DNA from 3 places in the Streptomyces sp. NPDC058877 genome. Region 1 is predicted to be linked to each of the others. Evidence: riboswitches for the same ligand, from Rfam matches in the RefSeq annotation. Region 1 holds a riboswitch; each other region holds the start of a gene.
The links. Region 1 has a riboswitch for thiamine pyrophosphate ahead of thiO (glycine oxidase ThiO). Riboswitches for the same ligand answer to the same signal wherever they lie in the genome.
Positions count from the first base shown of each region.

Region 2: linked by a shared signal. The riboswitch ahead of ACFW2Y_RS24535 (thiamine ABC transporter substrate binding subunit) and the one ahead of thiO (glycine oxidase ThiO) in region 1 are both predicted to bind thiamine pyrophosphate.
Region 3: linked by a shared signal. The riboswitch ahead of thiC (phosphomethylpyrimidine synthase ThiC) and the one ahead of thiO (glycine oxidase ThiO) in region 1 are both predicted to bind thiamine pyrophosphate.

Region 1 covers NZ_JBHYMF010000114.1:18,956-22,223, forward strand. The annotation lists gene thiS (sulfur carrier protein ThiS) at 1-198, opposite strand, end outside; gene thiO (glycine oxidase ThiO) at 195-1,349, opposite strand; TPP riboswitch at 1,347-1,459, opposite strand; gene ACFW2Y_RS23930 (NAD(P)/FAD-dependent oxidoreductase) at 1,604-2,767, shown strand; gene ACFW2Y_RS23935 (Rv2175c family DNA-binding protein) at 2,811-3,176, shown strand.
Region 2 covers NZ_JBHYMF010000120.1:15,122-18,389, forward strand. The annotation lists gene ACFW2Y_RS24530 (ABC transporter permease) at 1-465, opposite strand, end outside; gene ACFW2Y_RS24535 (thiamine ABC transporter substrate binding subunit) at 504-1,598, opposite strand; TPP riboswitch at 1,682-1,792, opposite strand; gene rlmN (23S rRNA (adenine(2503)-C(2))-methyltransferase RlmN) at 1,822-2,928, opposite strand.
Region 3 covers NZ_JBHYMF010000005.1:69,743-73,010, forward strand. The annotation lists gene ACFW2Y_RS02555 (hypothetical protein) at 1-29, shown strand, start outside; gene thiC (phosphomethylpyrimidine synthase ThiC) at 255-2,045, opposite strand; TPP riboswitch at 2,039-2,185, opposite strand; gene ACFW2Y_RS02565 (YibE/F family protein) at 2,258-3,268, shown strand, end outside.

The DNA of each region.
Region 1 (3,268 bases):
ACCCCCCTGCACCGCGGTGAGAACCTCCACCCGGTCGCCCTCGCCGAGGAGCGTCGTGGCCCACGCACCGCGCGGCACGACCGTCTCGTTGAGCGCCGCCGCGACCCCGGAGGGGGCCGTGGTCAGGGTGGCGACCAGGACGTCGAGGGAGAGGGGACCCGTGAATTCGCGGGCCTCTCCGTTCACGGACACGTTCATGCGGGCTGCTCCTGGTGTGCGGGAGAGAAACGGCGGGGGGCGAAGGGGAGTGCCTCGTCCGGCAGGGCGCCCGTGGTGAGCACCTCCGCCAGGGCGTCGCCGGTGACGGGCGTCAGCAGGACCCCGTTGCGGTAGTGGCCGGTGGCCAGGTGGAGGCCCGGCAGGGCGCTGGGGCCGAGCAGCGGCGCGTTGTCCGGGGATCCGGGGCGCAGTCCGGCCCGGGTCTCGGTGAGCGGCAGTTCGGTGATGCCGGGGACGAGCTCATGGGCGTCGCGCAGCAACTCGTACACCCCGCCCGCCGTCACCGTCGTGTCCCAGCCCAGTTCCTCGCTGGTGGCGCCGACCACGAGCTCGCCGTTCTCGCGGGGCACCAGGTAGACGTGGCTGCCGCGGACGACGGCCCGGACGGTGCGGGAGAGGAAGGGGGCGTACGCGGCCGGCACCCGGAGCCGCAGGACCTGGCCCTTCACGGGGCGGACCGGCGGCAGTGCCTCCTCCGGAACGCCTGCCAGACGTCCACTGAGGCTGCCCGCGGCGAGCACGACCTGGTCGCCCGCCAGTTCCCCGCCACCGGCGAGCACCACGCCGCGCGCCCGGTCCCGCACCACCGCGAGCCGCTCCGCGAGGGTGCGGTGGAAGACGACCCCGGCCCGTTCGCAGGCGAGGAGGAGCGCGGCGGTCAGCCGGCGCGGGTCGACCTGGTGGTCGCCGTCGACCCGGAGTCCGCCCCGGACGCCGGGTGCCAGCATCGGCTCCAGTCGGCGGCAGTCCCGGCCGCTGAGCCATTCCGAGACCAGACCGCAGCGGGTCTGGAGGGCGTGCAGTTCGCGCAGGTGGGCGCGGTCATCGGCGTCGAGCGCGACGGCGAGGGTGCCACAGGCGCGGTAGCCGACGTCATGGCCGGTGTGGTCCTCCAGCTCGGCGACGAACGAGGGGTAGCGGGCGGCGGAGGCGAGGTTGAGCCCGAGCAGGGTCTCCTCGCCGTAGTGCAGTTCGGTGACGGCGGCGAGCATCCCGGCCGCGACCTGCGCGGCCCCGCCGCCCGGATCGGGGTCGACGACGGCGGTGCGCAGTCCGCGCTGTGCGGCCCGCCAGGCCGTGACCAGGCCGATGATGCCGCCCCCGACCACGAGGACATCGGAAGAACGCATGGGCGTCCAGCCCCTCCCTTCGCCGGCATGACCCGGATCAGGTTCGTACGGTCGGAGGCCGTCCCAGCCTCCCTCTCAGCCCGGTCGTCCGGGCTCCCGCGAGTGCTTTACGCCCGTCAGACTAGCCCGACGCGGTCGGAGGGCCACAGACCCTCCCGCCCCCTCACTTTTCTGATGAATCGTTAGATGCATAGGGTGGGCGGGTGAGCGAGCAGAAGCAGGCCCAGCAGCACGTCGTGATCGTCGGCGCCGGAATGGCGGGCGTCCAGACCGCCGTCGCCCTGCGCGAGCAGGGCTTCACCGGCCCCGTGACCCTCATCGGGGCCGAACCCCACCAGCCCTACGACCGGCCCCCGCTCTCCAAGGCGGTCCTCCTCGGCAAGGCCGAGGGCTCCGCCTTCGAGGTCGACTTCGAAGACCTCGGGATCGACCTCCGCCTCGGCCTCGACGTCACCGGACTGCGCGCCACCGACCACCAGATCGACACCGAGTCCGGACCCGTCGCGTACGACACCCTGGTCATCGCCACCGGCGCCCACCCCGTCACCCTCCCCGGCGCCGAAGGCGTCCCGGGGGTCCACCTGCTGCGCACCCTCGATGACGCCGTGCGCCTCGGCCCCGTCCTGGAGCACCGTCGTTCCGTCGTGGTCGTCGGCGCCGGCTGGATCGGCGCCGAATTCGCCACCGCCGCGCGCGGGGCGGGCTGCGCCGTCACCGTCGTCGAAGCCGCCGACCGGCCGCTCGCCGGGGTCCTGCCCGCCGAGGTCGCCACTCCGATGGCCGCCTGGTACGGGGAGAGCGGCGCCGCCCTCCTGACCCGCGCGCGCGTGGACGCCGTCCGGCCCGGCCGCGTCGTCCTGGCCGACGGCCGGGAGCTCCCCGCCGACGCCGTCGTGGTCGGCATCGGTGCCCGCCCCGCCACGCACTGGCTCACCGGCTCCGGCATCGCCCTCGACCCGGACGGCGCCGTCACCGCCGATGACCGCCTGCGCACCTCCCTGCCCGACGTGTACGCGGTCGGGGACTGCGCCTCCTTTCCCTCGGCCCGTTACGGAAGGCGCCTCCTCGTCCACCACTGGGACAACGCCCTCCAGGGCCCGCGCACGGTCGCCGCGGCGATCACCGGCGCCGACGACGCGCCCTACGACCCGGTGCCGTACTTCTGGTCCGAGCAGTTCGGACGCTTCGTCCAGTACGCGGGACACCACGAGGGCGCCGACGGGATGCTGTGGCGCGGAGACCCCGCCGACGCGTCCTGGTCCGTGCTCTGGCTGCGGGACGGGGTGCCGGTGGCCCTCCTCGCGGTCGGCCGCCCCCGCGACCTGGCGCAGGGCCGCCGGCTCATCGAGGCGGCCGTGCCCGTCGACCCGGAGCGCGCCGCCGACCCCGGCGTCCCCCTGAAGGCGGCGGCACGGTAGGGCCCGACTACCGGCCGTCAGTCCGGGATGGCAGGCTTGTCCCGTGACCGAGATTGACGTAAAGATCGATGCTCTCGTCCCCGCCTGGCTCTACCTGCCCGACATCGCGGAGATGCTCGATGTCGAGGTGACGCGCGTGCGGCAGCTGGTCAAGGAAGGCCAGCTCATCGCCGTGCGCCGCGGACCGAACAACGCCCTGCAAGTACCCGCCGCCTTCATCCAGGGCGACAAGGTCGTCAAGGGACTGTCCGGGACCCTGACCCTGCTGCGGGACGACGGCTTCACCGACGAGGAAATGCTGGAGTGGCTCTTCACTCCGGACGAGAGCCTGCCGGGCACGCCCGCCCAGGCGCTCGGCGAGAATCGCGGTACGGAGGTGAAGCGCCGAGCCCAGGCGCTCGCCGTCTGACGCGCACGCACCCACGCGCCGGCGTGCACGCGCCGATGTCGAGGCACCGGCGTGCACGCACCGGTGCCTCCACGCACCGAAGACACCAGCCG
Region 2 (3,268 bases), on a different contig from region 1:
CTGACGGGGATCGAGCTGGGACCAGAGGCCGCCGACGGTCCGCACGACGACCGCGTAGTTGAAGAAGACGTGCGCCAGCAGGATCGCCCACACCGTCGTGTCGAGCCGCAGCCCCCACAGTTCGTCGGTGAGCCCGCCCCGCCCGACGAGCGCCAGGAACGCCGTGCCGACCAGGACGGTCGGCAACACGAACGGCACCGTGACGACGGCCCGCAGCACTCCCTTGCCGGGGAAGTCGAAGCGGGCGAAGACGTACGCCCCCGGCAGGGCGACGAGCAGGGTGAGTCCGGTGGAGGCGAACGCCTGCCACACGGTGAAGCCGAGCACGTCGAGGATGTCCGGTCGGCTCAGGGTCTCGCCGATCCGTCCAAGTCGCCAGACGCCGTCGGGTCGCAGTCCGCGGTCCACGATGGACACGACGGGCCAGGCGAAGAAGACCCCGAAGAACGCGACGGGCAGGGCCATCAGCCCCAGCCGCGTCGCGTTCCCCCGGACGCCCCGTCCTACTTCAGGACGAGCGACGACCACTGCTGGATCCACGGGTCACGCTTCTCGGCGATCTTCTCGGGCGCCATGGTCTCCGGCTTCTCGATGACCACGCCGTGCTGGGTGAAGAGCTCCGGCAGCGCCGCGTCCTGCACCACCGGGTTGACGAACATCTGGAGCGGCATGTCCTCCTGGAACTCCTTCGAGATCAGGAAGTCGATCAGCGCCTTGCCGCCCTCGGGGTTCTTCGCCCCGTTCAGCAGGCCCGCGAACTCGGTCTGCCGGAAGCAGGTGCCGGTGGAGACCCCGGTGGGGGCCACCTTCGGCTGCGGCTCGCCGTAGAGCACCTCGACCGGCGGGCTGGAGGCGTACGACACCACGAGCGGCCGATCGCCCTTGGCCTGCTTGCCGCCGGCCGAGCCGGAGAACTCCTGGTTGTAGGCGAGCTCCCAGCTGTCGACGGTCTTCACGCCGTTGGCCTTCAGCTTCTTCCAGTACTCGGGCCAGCCCTCGTCGCCGTAGGCGGCGGCCGTGCCGAGGAGGAAGCCCAGGCCCGGGGAGGACCGCTCGGGATTCTCGACCACCAGCAGGTCCTTGTACTCCGGCTTCGCCAGGTCGTCGAAGGTCACCGGCGGCGCCAGCTTCTTGCCCTCGAAGTACGCCTTGTCGTAGTTGACGCAGATGTCGCCGGAGTCGATCGGGGTGACCCGGTGCTCCTCGTCGAGCTGGTACGCCGCCGGCACCCGGTCCAGGCCCTTCGCCTGGTACGGGACGAAGATCCCGTTGTCGAGGGCGCGGGACAGCAGCGTGTTGTCGACGCCGAAGAAGACGTCGCCCTGCGGGGAGCCCTTGGTCAGGATCTCCTTGTTGACGGCCTCGCCCGCGTCACCGCTCTTGAGGACCTTGACCTTGAAGCCGGTCCGCTTCGTGAACTCCGCCAGCACCTCCTCGGAGGCGTTGAAGGAGTCGTGGCTCACGAGGGTGACGGTCTTGGGCGCGGGCGCGTCGGTCTTGCCCGCCGTGCTCCCCGCGTCCTCGGTGCCGCACGCGGCGAGGCCGGTGACGCCGAGCGCCGCGACGAACGCGACGGCAGCGGCCTTCTTGATGCTCACTGGTTTTCCTCCTGGGCGTGACCAGGAAGAGACGCGGCCCCGCCCGCACCCGGCGGAGGCCGGACGCGGGCAGGGCGCAACAGCTTGAGTTACGACCGAACTTCCTACCCAGAATGACCTGGGCGAGGTTCAGAGGGTCTGCGGTCCTACGGTGACCGCACTCTCAGCGCTGTGGCGCTCCCCTGTCGGAATATGGAGATGTGTTCGAGCTCAGACTACAAGGTCAGCGCTCGGCTGCCGCGAGCTGTCCACAGGCACCGTCGATCTCCTGCCCCCGGGTGTCCCGAACGGTCACCGGAACCCCGTGGCGGGCGATGGCCTCGACGAAGGCCTTCTCGTCCTCCGGCCGCGACGCCGTCCACTTCGACCCGGGCGTCGGGTTCAGCGGGATCAGGTTGACGTGCACCCGCTTGCCCTTGAGCAGCCGGCCGAGCAGGTCGCCCCGCCACGCCTGGTCGTTGATGTCCCGGATGAGGGCGTACTCGATGGAGATCCGGCGCCCGGACTTCTCGGCGTACTCCCAGGCCGCGTCCAGGACCTCCCGCACCTTCCACCGCGTGTTGACGGGCACGAGGGTGTCGCGCAGCTCGTCGTCCGGGGCGTGCAGCGAAACCGCGAGGCGGCACTTGAAGCCCTCGTCGGCGAAGCGGAGCATCGCCGGCACGAGACCGACGGTGGAGACGGTGATGCCGCGCTGCGACAGCCCGAGCCCGTCCGGCTCGGGGTCCGTGAGCCGGCGGATCGCCCCGACCACACGCTTGTAGTTGGCGAGCGGCTCGCCCATGCCCATGAAGACGATGTTGGAGAGCCGCGCCGGGCCACCGGGCACCTCGCCGTCGCGCAGGGCCCGCATCCCGTCCACGATCTGGTGCACGATCTCGGCGGTCGACAGGTTCCGGTCGAGGCCGGCCTGCCCGGTCGCGCAGAACGGACAGTTCATGCCGCAGCCGGCCTGCGAGGAGATACACATGGTCACCCGGTCCGGGTAGCGCATGAGCACCGACTCCACGAGCGTGCCGTCGTGCAGCCGCCACAGGGTCTTGCGGGTGGTGTCGTCGTCGCACGAGATGTGTCGCACCACGGACATCAGATCGGGCAGCAGCTCTCCGGCCAGCTTCTCCCGCGAGGCGGCCGGGATGTCGGTCCACTCGGCGGGGTCGTGCGCGTACCGCGCGAAGTAGTGCGTGGACAGCTGCTTGGCGCGGAACGGCTTCTCGCCGATCGCGGCGACGGCCTCCTTCCGCTCGGCGGGCGTGAGGTCGGCCAGGTGCCGCGGCGGCTTCTTGGCTCCGCGGGGGGCGACGAAAGTGAGTTCTCCGGGCTTGGGCATGGTGCTACCAGTGTCGCAGACACTTCCCAGTTCCCAGGGGCTGCGGCCTCCGGCGGTAATCGTCCGGGGCCGTCCGGGCCGTCGCCACCCGGTTCTCACGATCCCGCGGAATGACCGCCGGTTCCCCGACGGGCGCGCCGCAGCCGTCGTGAACCCTTTGAAGGGTGCCGGAGCACACTGGTTTCGCGGTCGGTCGGTGTGGATCTCGTAGACGGTCCCGGCCATCGGCTTCGCGGCGCCGGCCCCGGCCTGCTACCCGGCTCGATCAAGGACGGAAACCCCACCGCAGCAGGGTTGGCGCGTGTCATCGTCGCATGGCCCGGCCGCCCAAGAGGCTTGG
Region 3 (3,268 bases), on a different contig from region 1:
CCACCCCGCCGGACGGAACCCAGCCCTGAGAACGAGCGGTCGGCCCCTCGCGACAAGGAGCCGGGTCACGCTTCCGCAGAGCCGGGCCGTCACCCCACCGGGCATGCGCACGACGGGGCCGCCGGGGCGTGTTGTGCACTCGACTCCGTCCGCCCGGAGGACGGGCCGGTGAGGGGCTTCGCGACGCGCCCGGGCGACGAACGGCGAAACGCCGCCCCGGGGACGAGGACCTCAGGGGCGGCGCCGTGTCCGGGTCAGTCCGCCAGCGGCAGGTAGACGCGGTTGCCGCTCGCCGCGAACTCCTTGGACTTCTCCAGCATCCCGGCCTCGATCTCCTCCGGGGTGGCGTCCGCTTCCCCGCCGAACTGTTCGGTGATGCTCCTGCTGATCTTCATCGAGCAGAACTTCGGACCGCACATCGAACAGAAGTGCGCGGTCTTCGCGGGCTCCGCGGGAAGCGTCTCGTCGTGGTACTCCCGCGCGGTGTCCGGGTCGAGCGCCAGGTTGAACTGGTCCTCCCAACGGAACTCGAACCGCGCGTCCGAGAGCGCGTCGTCCCACTCCTGTGCGCCCGGGTGCCCCTTGGCGAGATCGGCCGCGTGCGCCGCGATCTTGTACGTGATGACGCCCGTCTTCACGTCGTCCTTGTTCGGCAGGCCCAGGTGCTCCTTGGGCGTGACGTAGCAGAGCATCGCGGTGCCCCACCAGGCGATCATCGCCGCGCCGATGCCCGAGGTGATGTGGTCGTACGCGGGCGCGACGTCCGTGGTGAGCGGGCCGAGCGTGTAGAACGGCGCCTCCTCGCAGATCTCCTGCTGGAGGTCGATGTTCTCCTTGATCTTGTGCATCGGGACGTGGCCCGGGCCCTCGATCATCGTCTGCACGTTGTGCCGCTTGGCGATCGTGTTCAGCTCACCCAGCGTGCGCAGCTCCGCGAACTGCGCATCGTCGTTGGCGTCCGCGATCGAGCCGGGACGCAGGCCGTCGCCGAGCGAGTAGGTGACGTCGTACGCCGCCAGGATCTCGCAGAGCTCCTCGAAGTTCGTGTAGAGGAAGTTCTCCTTGTGGTGCGCGAGGCACCAAGCAGCCATGATCGAACCACCGCGGGAGACGATGCCGGTCTTGCGGCGTGCGGTGAGCGGCACGTAGGGCAGCAGCACGCCGGCGTGCACCGTCATGTAGTCGACGCCCTGCTCGGCCTGCTCGATGACCGTGTCCTTGTAGATCTCCCAGGTCAGCTCCTCGGCCTTGCCGTCGACCTTCTCCAGCGCCTGGTAGAGCGGCACGGTTCCGATCGGCACGGGCGAGTTCCGCAGCACCCATTCGCGGGTGGTGTGGATGTTGCGACCGGTGGACAGGTCCATGACCGTGTCGGCACCCCAGCGGGTCGCCCAGGTCATCTTCTCCACCTCCTCCTCGATGGAGGAGGTGACGGCGGAGTTGCCGATGTTGGCGTTGACCTTCACCAGGAACCGCTTGCCGATGATCATCGGCTCGATCTCCGGGTGGTTGACGTTCGCCGGCAAGACGGCGCGGCCCGCGGCGATCTCCTCCCGTACGACCTCGGGGGAGACGTTCTCGCGGATCGCCACGTACTCCATCTCCGGGGTGACCTCACCCCGGCGGGCGTACGCGAGCTGGGTCACCGCCTGCCCCTCCCGTCCCCGGCGCGGCAGGCGCGGGCGGCCGGGGAAGACGGCATCGAGGTTCTTCAGCCCCCCGCCCCGCGGAGAGGTGTGCTTGATGCCGTCGTCCTCGGGGCGGACCGGACGGCCCGCGTACTCTTCGGTGTCGCCGCGCGCGATGATCCAGTTCTCGCGCAGCGGGGAAAGGCCCCGCCGGACATCGGTGTCGATGGCGGGGTCGGTGTACGGACCGGACGTGTCGTACAGGGTGACGTCCTTGCCGTTGGTGAGGTGCACCTGCCGGACGGGCACCCGGAGGTCGGGGCGGGAGCCCTCGATGTACCCCTTGTGCCAGCCCGGCGTGCGCTCGCCCTGGTCGTTCTGGTCGGAGGCAGGCGTGCGTGCATCCTGAATGGTCATGAGACCGATCTCCCTACGCCGGCATTACCCGGTAACAGGTTCGGCGGTCGGCGCAGCCTCTTCCCGTACGGACATCGGTCCGTACGTACGGTGATCAGCGCCCTCTCAGCCCGGTGCTCCGAGCTCCCGCGTGTGCAAAGGTGGCACCACGCTAGCGTCATTCCGGGCGTGCTGAACAGTGGGCCCCCGCGCGTTCTTGCGATGATCGGTCGGTGACTTCCCCCCAGCGCACCCCCGAACCTCATGGCCACGGGCACTCCCACGCCCACGGCCACGGTCCCGCCGAGCCCGTCTCACGGCATCTGCGCAAGGTGATCGCCGCGGTTCTGATCCCCTTCGCCACCGCGGTCGCGGTGGGGCTGGTGGTCCTGTGGCCGGGCGGCACCCCGGCGCACGAGCGCACCGGGGTCGGCTTCGACCGGCAGACCCAACAGGGCGAGGTCGTCTCCGTCGAGCGCGTCGACTGCGCGGACGTGAACGCCGCCCAGGTCCCGCCGACCGGCGACACCTCCACGCCGGAGGGCCGCGAGGCGGTCAACGCGCAACAGGGGCAGTGCAAGAAGGCGACCGTGAAGGTGACCACCGGCCCGGACGAGGGGCGCACCTTCGTCGAGATCGTGCAGCCGGACGCGCCGCGCCAACTACACGAGGGACAGGGCGTGGTGGTGGCGTACGCCCCTGACGCCCCGCACGACCTGCAGTACTCGGTGACCGATGTGAACCGGAAACTGCCGATGGCACTCCTCGCCGGCATCTTCGCCGTGGCGGTCGTGGTGGTCGGCCGGATGCGGGGGGTGATGGCGCTCATCGCGCTGGCCGTGAGCTTCCTGGTGCTGACGCTCTTCATCCTGCCGGCCATCCTGCAGGGATCGAATCCACTGGTCGTGGCGGTGGTCGGGTCGAGTGCGATCATGCTGATCGCGCTCTACATGTGCCACGGCCTGTCGGCCCGCACCTCGGTCGCGGTGCTCGGCACGCTGATCTCGCTGCTGCTGATCGGTCTGCTCGGCTCGCTCTTCATCGACTGGGCCGCGCTCAGCGGGAACACCGATGACAACACCGGTTTGATCCACGGCCTGTACCCGGAGATCGACATGTCCGGTCTGCTGCTGGCCGGGGTCATCATCGGCTCGCTCGGCGTACTGGACGACGTGACGGTGACCCAGACCTCTGCCGTCTGGGAACTGCACCAGGCGGATCCGGGCATGGGTCCGCGCGGCCTT